Regions from separate parts of the Micromonospora sp. CA-259024 genome, predicted to be linked through region 1. Evidence: predicted binding sites of a transcription regulator. Region 1 holds the regulator's gene; the other holds the start of a gene.
The links. Region 1 encodes HspR, which represses chaperone genes until heat shock. Its sites were predicted from a motif close to TTGAGTNNNNNNNACTCAA; they were not measured.
Positions count from the first base shown of each region.

Region 2: lon (endopeptidase La) is a predicted target of HspR. The motif match lies at 1,719-1,737, and genes of this name have one in related genera.

Region 1 covers NZ_JBNJND010000002.1:1,873,495-1,877,904, forward strand. Annotated here, with positions in the region: gene dnaK (molecular chaperone DnaK) at 1-38, shown strand, start outside; gene grpE (nucleotide exchange factor GrpE) at 87-845, shown strand; gene dnaJ (molecular chaperone DnaJ) at 931-2,109, shown strand; gene ACQEUX_RS28230 (heat shock protein transcriptional repressor HspR) at 2,140-2,580, shown strand; gene ACQEUX_RS28235 (hypothetical protein) at 2,716-2,910, shown strand; gene ACQEUX_RS28240 (hypothetical protein) at 3,001-3,432, opposite strand; gene ACQEUX_RS28245 (GNAT family N-acetyltransferase) at 3,605-4,069, shown strand; gene ACQEUX_RS28250 (cation:proton antiporter) at 4,081-4,410, opposite strand, start outside.
Region 2 covers NZ_JBNJND010000001.1:1,737,919-1,742,328, reverse strand. Annotated here, with positions in the region: gene lon (endopeptidase La) at 1-1,695, opposite strand, end outside; gene ACQEUX_RS07260 (manganese catalase family protein) at 1,837-2,706, opposite strand; gene ACQEUX_RS07255 (sensor histidine kinase) at 2,790-3,473, opposite strand; gene ACQEUX_RS07250 (response regulator) at 3,605-4,228, shown strand; gene ACQEUX_RS07245 (histone-like nucleoid-structuring protein Lsr2) at 4,373-4,410, shown strand, end outside.

The DNA.
Region 1 (4,410 bases):
TCGACGCGGAGATCGTGGACGAGGACGGCAAGAAGTGACCGTCGGCCTCCGACACGTATCCACGGCGAAGGGGATGAGGTAGCCGCATGACGCAGAAGCCACGAGCCGCCGACCCGGGCGACACCGGGTCGACGCCGGGTGGCTCCGCGCCCACGGAGCCGACCACCGGCGACGGGGAGCGGGTCGTCATCCGCAACAACCGCAAGCTCGTCGACACAGCCGAGCCGGAGGGCACCGCCGCCGACGCGGGCGGTGACGCCCCGGCCGAGGGCCTTGTCGAGGACGCCGAGATCGTGGTCGACGAGATCGAGGTCGAGGTCAACTCCACCGACGGTCCGGAGCCGTCCGGGCCGCCGGTGGTGGACGCCCCGGCACAGCCGGTCGACGGCGGTGGCACGGGCAGCCCGCTCGGCGCCGAGTTGGAGGCGCTCCGGGCCGAGCTGGACGAGCGGACCAGGGACCTGCAACGGGTGTCGGCGGAGTACGCCAACTACCGCAAGCGGGTCGATCGGGACCGCAGCCTGGTGCAGGAGCAGGCGACCGGTTCGGTGCTGGCCGCGCTGCTGCCGATCCTGGACGACCTGGACCGGGCCCGGGAACATGGCGACCTGGTCGGGCCGTTCGGCACGGTGGCGGAACAGCTCACCAGCGCGCTGGGCAAGTTCGGCCTGAACGCCTTCGGCGAGCAGGGCGACCCGTTCGACCCGACCCGGCACGAGGCGGTCGCGCACCAGACCTCGGCCGAGGTCAGCGAGCCGACCTGCGTGCAGGTCATGCGGCGCGGCTACCAGCTCGGTGAGCGGCTGCTGCGTCCCGCGCTGGTCGCGGTCGCGGATCCGGAATAGTGCGAGAGAGTGACCGGGCCGTCCCGCCCCGCGCGCAGCGGGGGGCGGGACGGCCGGGCCACGGCGGTCGGAAGGGGGTGGACCGGTGAGTTCGAAAGACTGGATCGAGAAGGACTTCTACGCCGTGCTGGGCGTGGACAAGGCCGCCTCCGCGGATGACATCAAGAAGGCGTACCGCAAGGTGGCCCGGGAGTCGCACCCGGACCACAACCCGGGCGACCCGAAGGCCGAGGAGCGGTTCAAGGCCGCGTCCGAGGCGTACAACGTGCTGTCCGACACCGGCCGCCGCCGCGAGTACGACGAGATGCGCTCGCTGTTCGGCTCGGGCGCGTTCCGGCGCAACGCCCGGGGCGGGGGCCAGGCGGGTGGCATGCCGTTCGACGTCTCCGACATGTTCGGCGGCGGGGGCGGTGACCGTCGCTTCGGCGGCACCGGTTTCCAGGACCTGTTCAGTTCGATCTTCACCGGCGGTCAGGGTGGTGGGCAGGCCGCGCCGCGCGGCCCGGCCCGTGGTCGGGACGTGGAGACGGAAGTGGCGCTCGACTTCGGTGACGCGGTGCGCGGGGTGACGTTGCCCCTGACGCTGCGTGCGCCGGGAGTCTGCGAAACCTGCCACGGCAACGGGGCCAAGCCCGGCACCCAGCCGCAAACCTGCCCGGTCTGCCACGGTGCCGGCGTGACCACCCGCAACCAGGGGTCGTTCAGCTTCTCCGAGCCGTGCCGCACCTGCCAGGGCGTCGGCACCGTGGTCGAGGAGAAGTGCCCGGAGTGCCACGGCAGCGGCGGTGTCACCAAGACCCGCACGATGAACGTGCGCTTCCCGGCCGGGGTGGCCGACGGCCAGCGCATCCGGCTGGCCGGGCGCGGTGAGCCGGGTGAGCGTGGTGGCCCTGCCGGTGACCTGTTCGTGCACGTCAAGGTTCGGCCGGACGAGCTGTTCGGGCGTACCGGCGACGACCTGACGCTGACCGTGCCGGTCACCTTCGCGGAGGCCGTGCTCGGCACGGACCTGCGGGTGCCCACGCTCGACGGCGCGGTGACCCTGCGGGTTCCGCCGGGCACGCCGAGCGGGCGGGTGCTGCGGGCCCGCGGCAAGGGTGTGGTCCGCCGCGACGGGCAGGCCGGTGACCTGCTGGTCACGTTGGACGTGGTGGTGCCGGCCCGGCTGTCGGACGAGGCGCGTACGGCGCTGGAGGCGTTCGCCGAGCAGAGCCCGCCGGCAGCCCGGGAACATCTCGACGCGCGGGTGCGTCGGGTCAGTTAGTCCGGTGGAATGGACGCGGAGGTGAGCGGGATGTCGGGCGAGTTCCTCGGTTCGGGCGACCCTGCCTACGAGGCCAAGGTGCTGATGATCTCGGTTGCGGCCCGAATGGCGGGGATGCACCCACAGACCCTGCGCCAGTACGACCGACTGGGGCTGGTGCAGCCCGGCCGGGCCGCTGGTGGCGGGCGTCGGTACAGCGTCCGCGACGTGGTGCTGCTGCGCGAGGTGCAGCGGCTCAGCCAGGACGACGGGATCAACCTGGCCGGCGTCAAGCGGATCATCGGGCTGGAGCGGCTGCTGGAGCAGGCGCAGCAGCGGGTGGCCCGGCTGGAGGCGGAGCTGGACGCCGCGTACCGCCGGGTGGCCGAGCTGGAGTCGCTGGCCCGCTTCCCGGGCCGGGATCTGGTGCCGACCAATCGCACTTCCACCGCGCTGGTGGTCTGGCGGCCCCGCCGTACGCCCGATCGCTGATCAGCCGCTCACCCGGTTCCGCTTCTTCGGCCCGGACCGCACCGGAATCCCGGCGCGGTCCGGGCCGGTTCGGTTAGCCTGTCGATAAGGGTCCAATCATCTCAATACGGACTACCGGCATGGCGAGGGGGAGCGATGACGGAGCCGGCAGAGAAGGTGGCCCAGCAGACGGAGGACCGGTTGGGAGGCCTGGCCGACACCGTTCGGGAGAAGTTCGACAAGGTGACCAAGGGAACCTTCCGGGACCAGATCAAGGCCGGCCGGTTCGCCGAACAGGGCGACCACGGCGGCGACAAGGCCCCGGCCGAGACCGAACGGAAGCAGGACTGACCGGAAGCCGACGTACGGGCCGGGACCCACGGGGGGTCCCGGCCCGTTCGCCGTTCTCGTCGAAGGCGGGCGCCTGAACCGTCGTCCGCCTCAGCCGAGGCGGCGGTTCTCCCGGACCAGGCCGCCCTCGCACCAGTCGCGGTAGACGAAGAGGTCCGGTCGAGCCAGCAGCACCCGGCCGTTGTGCGCCCAGATCTTCATCAGCTCGTCGCCGTCACGCTCGGCCTGCTCGACGAGCTTGCGGAAGCGACGCTTGGGGTGGGCGCGGAAGTTCGTCCGAATGCCGTCGGCCGCGTAGATGTAGAGGCAGTGCAGCGCGAAACGCCGCGCCGGGCAGGTCGGGTCCATCGCCAACTCGAAGAGTGTCAGCACCAGGCGGTCGCCGGAGACCAACAGGTCCCAGTCGGGTGGCATCGAGGCCAACGGCACCGAATCGGGCTTGTACGCCCAGGCTCGCAACTCCGCCGGAGTCGGATCGACGGGGTTGGCGAAGCCGTGGAAAGTCGACTCCTGCACGCTCACCGGCCAACCTTCCGCTCTCGCCCGCGTTTGGCAACGCTGCCTGCGGACCCTGGCTGCTGCGGCGAAACGGTAACCCGCCGCCGGGTGCTGCGGTAGTCCCCATGGGGAGCAATTCCGCAACCGTTGGCATGGGCGGGTCCACTGCATCGACAGCGCAGCCGATGATGCTCTTATGGCAATCCACGTTCGACGGTTCCAGCGGGGCGCCGAGGCTCAGTTCGTCACGGGGCTGGAGTGGCTTTTCGCCCCTCCCGGTAGCCGTCCCGTGGATTGGGACCGCGACCGCGCCGTCGAGCGGACCGCGCAATTGCTCGCCCACGAAGACGCCGCGCTCTTCGAGGCGCGATCGGATGAGGATCAGTTGGTCGGTGTGGCCAGCGTCTACGTGGACATCCTCTCGGTGCGCTTCGGCCGTCGGGCTTCGATCGAGGATCTCGCTGTGCACCCCGACTGGCGCTCCCGGGGTGTCGGCGCAAACCTCCTGGCGGCGGCCAGGGCGTGGGCGCACGAACAGGGCGCCGACTACGTCTTCCTGGAGTCCGGTCTGGCCCGAACCGAGGCGCACCGCTTCTACCTTCGTGAGGGTGCGACCCACGCAGCCGCAGCGTTCAGGTGGACCGAAGGACCCACCCGCTGACGTTGTCCAGGTCAGTGAAGTGAGTCGGCGACCGGAATCCGCTCCTGCCGCTGGGCCGCCGCGCGGGTGCGCAGCCACCGCTTGAACCACGGGAAGTCCGGCAGCCGGGCCAGAATCGGCCCGGTCACCACGGTGATCAGGACGTACGTCGCGGCCAGCGCGGCCAACCGCGGCTCGACGCTCCCGGCGGCCACCGCGAGTCCGGCGATGACGATGGAGAACTCACCCCGGGGTACGAGTGCCAGGCCGGCCCGCCATCGACCGGGTTCCGCGATGCCGACCCGGCGGGCGGCGAGGTAACCGGTGAGCGTCTTCGTCGCCATGGTGACCACGGCCAACGC
Region 2 (4,410 bases), on a different contig from region 1:
GGAGAGGTTGTCGGTGCCGACACGTGCGGGCGTCGGGTCGGTCGCCAGCGTCACCGCCACCTTGCGCAGGATCTTGGCCAGGGCACGCTCGAGCTGCCGGACGCCTGCCTCCCGGGTGTACTCCCCCGCGATCAGCGCGAGAGCCTCGTCGGCGACGCTGACCTCGTCGGCGGTCAGCCCGGCCCGCTCCAGCTGCCGGGGCAGCAGGTGGTCCCGGGCGATGGCGACCTTCTCGTCCTCGGTGTACCCGTCCAGGGTGACCAGCTCCATCCGGTCCAGTAGCGGGCCGGGGATGGACTCCACCACGTTGGCGGTGGCCAGGAAGAGCACGTCGGACAGATCGAGGTCGACCTCCAGGTAGTGGTCCCGGAAGGTGTGGTTCTGCGCCGGGTCGAGCACCTCCAGCAGGGCGGCGGCCGGGTCACCGGCGTAGCCGGCGGCCAGCTTGTCCACCTCGTCGAGCAGGACGACCGGGTTCATCGAGCCGGCCTCGCGCAGCGCGCGGACGATCCGACCGGGCAGCGCGCCCACGTAGGTGCGCCGGTGCCCGCGGATCTCCGCCTCGTCGCGGACACCGCCGAGCGAGACCCGGACGAAATTGCGCCCGAGCGCCCGGGCCACCGACTCGCCGAGGCTGGTCTTGCCCACTCCGGGAGGACCGGCGAGGGCGAGCACCGCGCCGGAGCCGCGTCCGCCGACCACACCGAGGTTGCGCTCGGCACGGCGGTTGCGCACGGCCAGGTACTCCAGGATGCGGTCCTTCACGTCGGCCAGGCCGGCGTGGTCGGCGTCGAGCACCGCCCGGGCCGCGGCCAGGTCGGTGTTGTCCTGGGTACGCGTACCCCACGGCATCTCCAGGACGGTGTCCAGCCAGGTGCGGATCCAGCCCGCCTCCGGGGAGGCGTCACTGGCCCGCTCCAGCTTGCCGACCTCGCGAAGGGCGGCCTCGCGAACCTTCTCCGGCAGCTCGGCGGACTCGACGCGGGACCGGTAGTCGGCGGAGCCGTCCGGCTCGTCCTCGCCCAGTTCCTTGCGGATCGCGGCGAGCTGCTGGCGCAGCAGGAACTCCCGCTGGGACTTCTCCAGCCCCTCGCGGACGTCACTGTTGATCTGCTCGGTGACCTCCTGCTCGGCCAGGTAGTCCTTCACCCAGCCGACCAGCAGCTCCAGCCGGGCGGTGACGTCCGGCGCGGCGAGCAGCTCGGTCTTCTGGTCCAGCGTCAGCCAGGGCGCGTAGCCGGCCGAGTCGGCCAGTTCGGAGAGGTCGGTCATCCGCTCCACCGCGTCGATGACCTGCCAGGCGCCCCGCTGCTGGAGCACGGAGGTCACCAGGGCGCGGTACTCGCGAGCGAGTTCCCGAGCCCGACCGGCGTAGGCGGGTTCGTCGAGTTCGGTCGCCTCGACCCAGAGTGCGGCGCCGGGGCCGGGCACGCCGGAGCCGATCCGGGCCCGGGACAGGCCACGGATGACGGCGGCGGGCTCACCCTCGGGCAGCCGGCCGACCTTCTCGATGGTGGCGACCACGCCGACCGGGCCGTACTCGCCGTCGATACGCGGCACGGCCAGCAGCTTGCGGTCGCCGGTCGCCCGGGCAGCGTCGATCGCGGCCTGGGTGGTCGGGTCGAGGGTCACCGGGATGACCATGCCGGGCAGGAGCACGGCGTCGGTCAGGGGAAGTACCGGAAGAGTTGCCATCGAACACCTGCTATCGCGTTGAGTTGAGCGTGTCTGGCTCAAGTAACAAAGCGTTCCCCTTGTTCCGCTCTGTGACCCAGACCACTCTCCCGGCCTGTCCGTCGGGCCGCCCGGGACCGGCGGGCGACCCGCCGAGACACGTCAGGTGAGCTTGCTCTTCACCATGTTCACGACCGCGCCGGGCACACCCGGATTGGTGCCGTACAACCGCGGGTCCCCCGGGGGCAGCACCGGCTCCGGGGCGTTCGCGCGCGGATTGTCGTCGTACCGGAACTCGCCCTTGCCATCCGGCGCGGGCCCGGACGCCCAACGCCCCTCGGCGGCATCGGTGCCCGACGAGAAGCCCAGGTAGGTGTGGCCGTACTCCTCGGTGAACTCACCGGAGTCCGGGAACGCCTCCGGCACCGGCATCTCCTCCAGGCCGTCCTCCTTGAGCTGCTCGATCGCCGCCAGCCACATGTTCTGGTGCATCGTGTCGCGGGCCAGCAGGAAGCGCAGCATCTGCTTGACGCCTGCGTCGTCGGTCATGTGGAACAACCGGGCGACCTGGAGCCGCCCCTGCGCCTCCGCGGTGACGTTGAGCTGGAAGTCGGCCAGCAGGTTGCCGCTCGCGGTGATGAACGCGCCGTTCCAGGGCACTCCGCTGGAGTCAACGGGCAAGGCCCCGCCACCGCCATGGATGAAGTGCGCCGGGTTCGACCCGGCGTAGGTCGCCGCGCCCCCCGGGTCCTCCGCGATGCCCTCCGACAACGACAGCGGTGCGCTGTCCAGCAGCCGGGTGATCATCGTGACGATCATCTCGACGTGGCCCATCTCCTCGGTGCCGACGTCGAGCAGCAGGTCCTTGTACTTGCCGGGCAGCCGGCAGTTCCAGCCCTGGAACAGGTACTGGTTGGCGACGGTCATCTCGCCCCACTTGCCGCCCAGCACCTCCTGCAACCGGCGGGCGAACGCCGCGTCCGGGCCGTCCGGTTTGGCCTCGAACTGTAGATCCTTGACATGGCTGAACATCCGACCTCCTCGGTACGGGAAACTGGCGGCAAGGCCCTTCCCGCCCCGGTGACCCGAGCGGGCCAACCCGTGTCCCGCCCGGGTCAGCGCACCGGGCGGGACACCGGCAGCAGCACCTCCAACGCCACGCCGCGCGGCCGCAGTCGGTGCGCCCGCAGCACTCCCCCATCGGTCGTGACGAGCTGCCGTACGATCCACAGCCCCAGGCCCGACATCCCGACAGCTGGTGCGGGACGGCGAAGCGCGGCCAGCAGCGCGTCGTCCACCCGGCCCTCGTCGGTGACCAGGATGCTCAGACCGGCTCCCCGCAGCGTCGCGTAGAGCCCGATCTGCCCCTCGGCCGGCCCGTGCCGCAGGGCGTTCTCCACCAGGTTGACCAGCACCTGCCGGGTCCTCCCGGACGGCACCGGGCAGGAGCCGGCCCTCCGGGTGGCCCGAGCGCGCCGTCGACGCGCCGGCACCAGCGCGGCGGCCTCGCGCAGGATGCCCGCCAGAGGGACGGCCGGCTCGGGGTGTGGGGCCAGCGCCAGAGCGCCGGTGCCGGCGGTCGCGCCGCGCAGCAGGCTCTGCAGATGGACGGCCTGGTCGCGGGCCAGCTCCGTGATCGCCCGCCGATCGGCGGTGGTCAGCTCGCGGTGCTCGTCGGCCAGGGCGCGGGTCAGCGACGTCAGGGCGCTGATCGGGGTACGGAACTCGTGGCACAACACCCGCAGCAGCAACTCGGAATCGGCCACCGGTGGTCGGTGATCACCCGGCTCGGGCTCCATTCGGCGCAATCCTCGCAGCAGACCCTGCAAACCGTGCCGTGCGCGCATCCACCCGACTCCCCTCGTTCGGTGCGTACCCGCATGATCGGTACCCGCTGGGGAACGGCCCAGACATGCCGGGAGCCTCCACCATGCGACTCGTTGTCGTGGACGATCACCCCCTCTTCGTCCGCGGCCTGGAGTTGCTGCTCCCGATCACCACCGACGGCCGCGCCGAGGTGGTCGCCTCGACCGGCGACGCCGCCGCCGCGGCCGCGCTGATCAGCCGCTGCCACCCCGACCTGGCCCTGGTCGACCTGCACATGCCACCACCCGGCGGTATCCGGGCGGTGGCCGCGATCCGGCGGACCACCCCACGGGTACGCGTGGTCGCGATGTCCGGCTCCGCCGACGCCACACCGGCGCTGGAGGCGCTGCGGGCCGGTGCCGAGGGGTTCCTACCCAAGACCAGCGAACCGGAGGAGCTGCTGCCCCCACTGCTGGCCATCCTCGACGGCTGGGCGGTGCTGCCGGCCACATTGCTGCACGCCATGCTGCGACCCGCACACGCCACACCGATCGACCTCGACGGCGAGGAACGTCGGCTGCTGCGGTCGATCGCCGCGGGCCGCAACACCGTCGACATCGCCGAAGAGCTGCACGTCTCGGAGCGGACGGTCAAACGGATGACCGCCGCGCTGCTGCGAAAGTTGCGGGTGTCCAACCGGGCGGAGGCGGCCGCCGTCGCCGGGCAGGCCGGTCTCCTCGCCGAATGAACTCCCTTCATCGCGCCGATTCACGGTTTTGCTCGGTAACGGAATCGCGACGCGCCGAATGAATGGGACGCATATTGTTGCGGATTACCGGGGTGATAGGTCAGACTTTGGACACATCCCGCCGCACACAGGGAGTAATCGGCAATGGCGAGAAAAGTAATCACGGTCCTGACCGACGACCT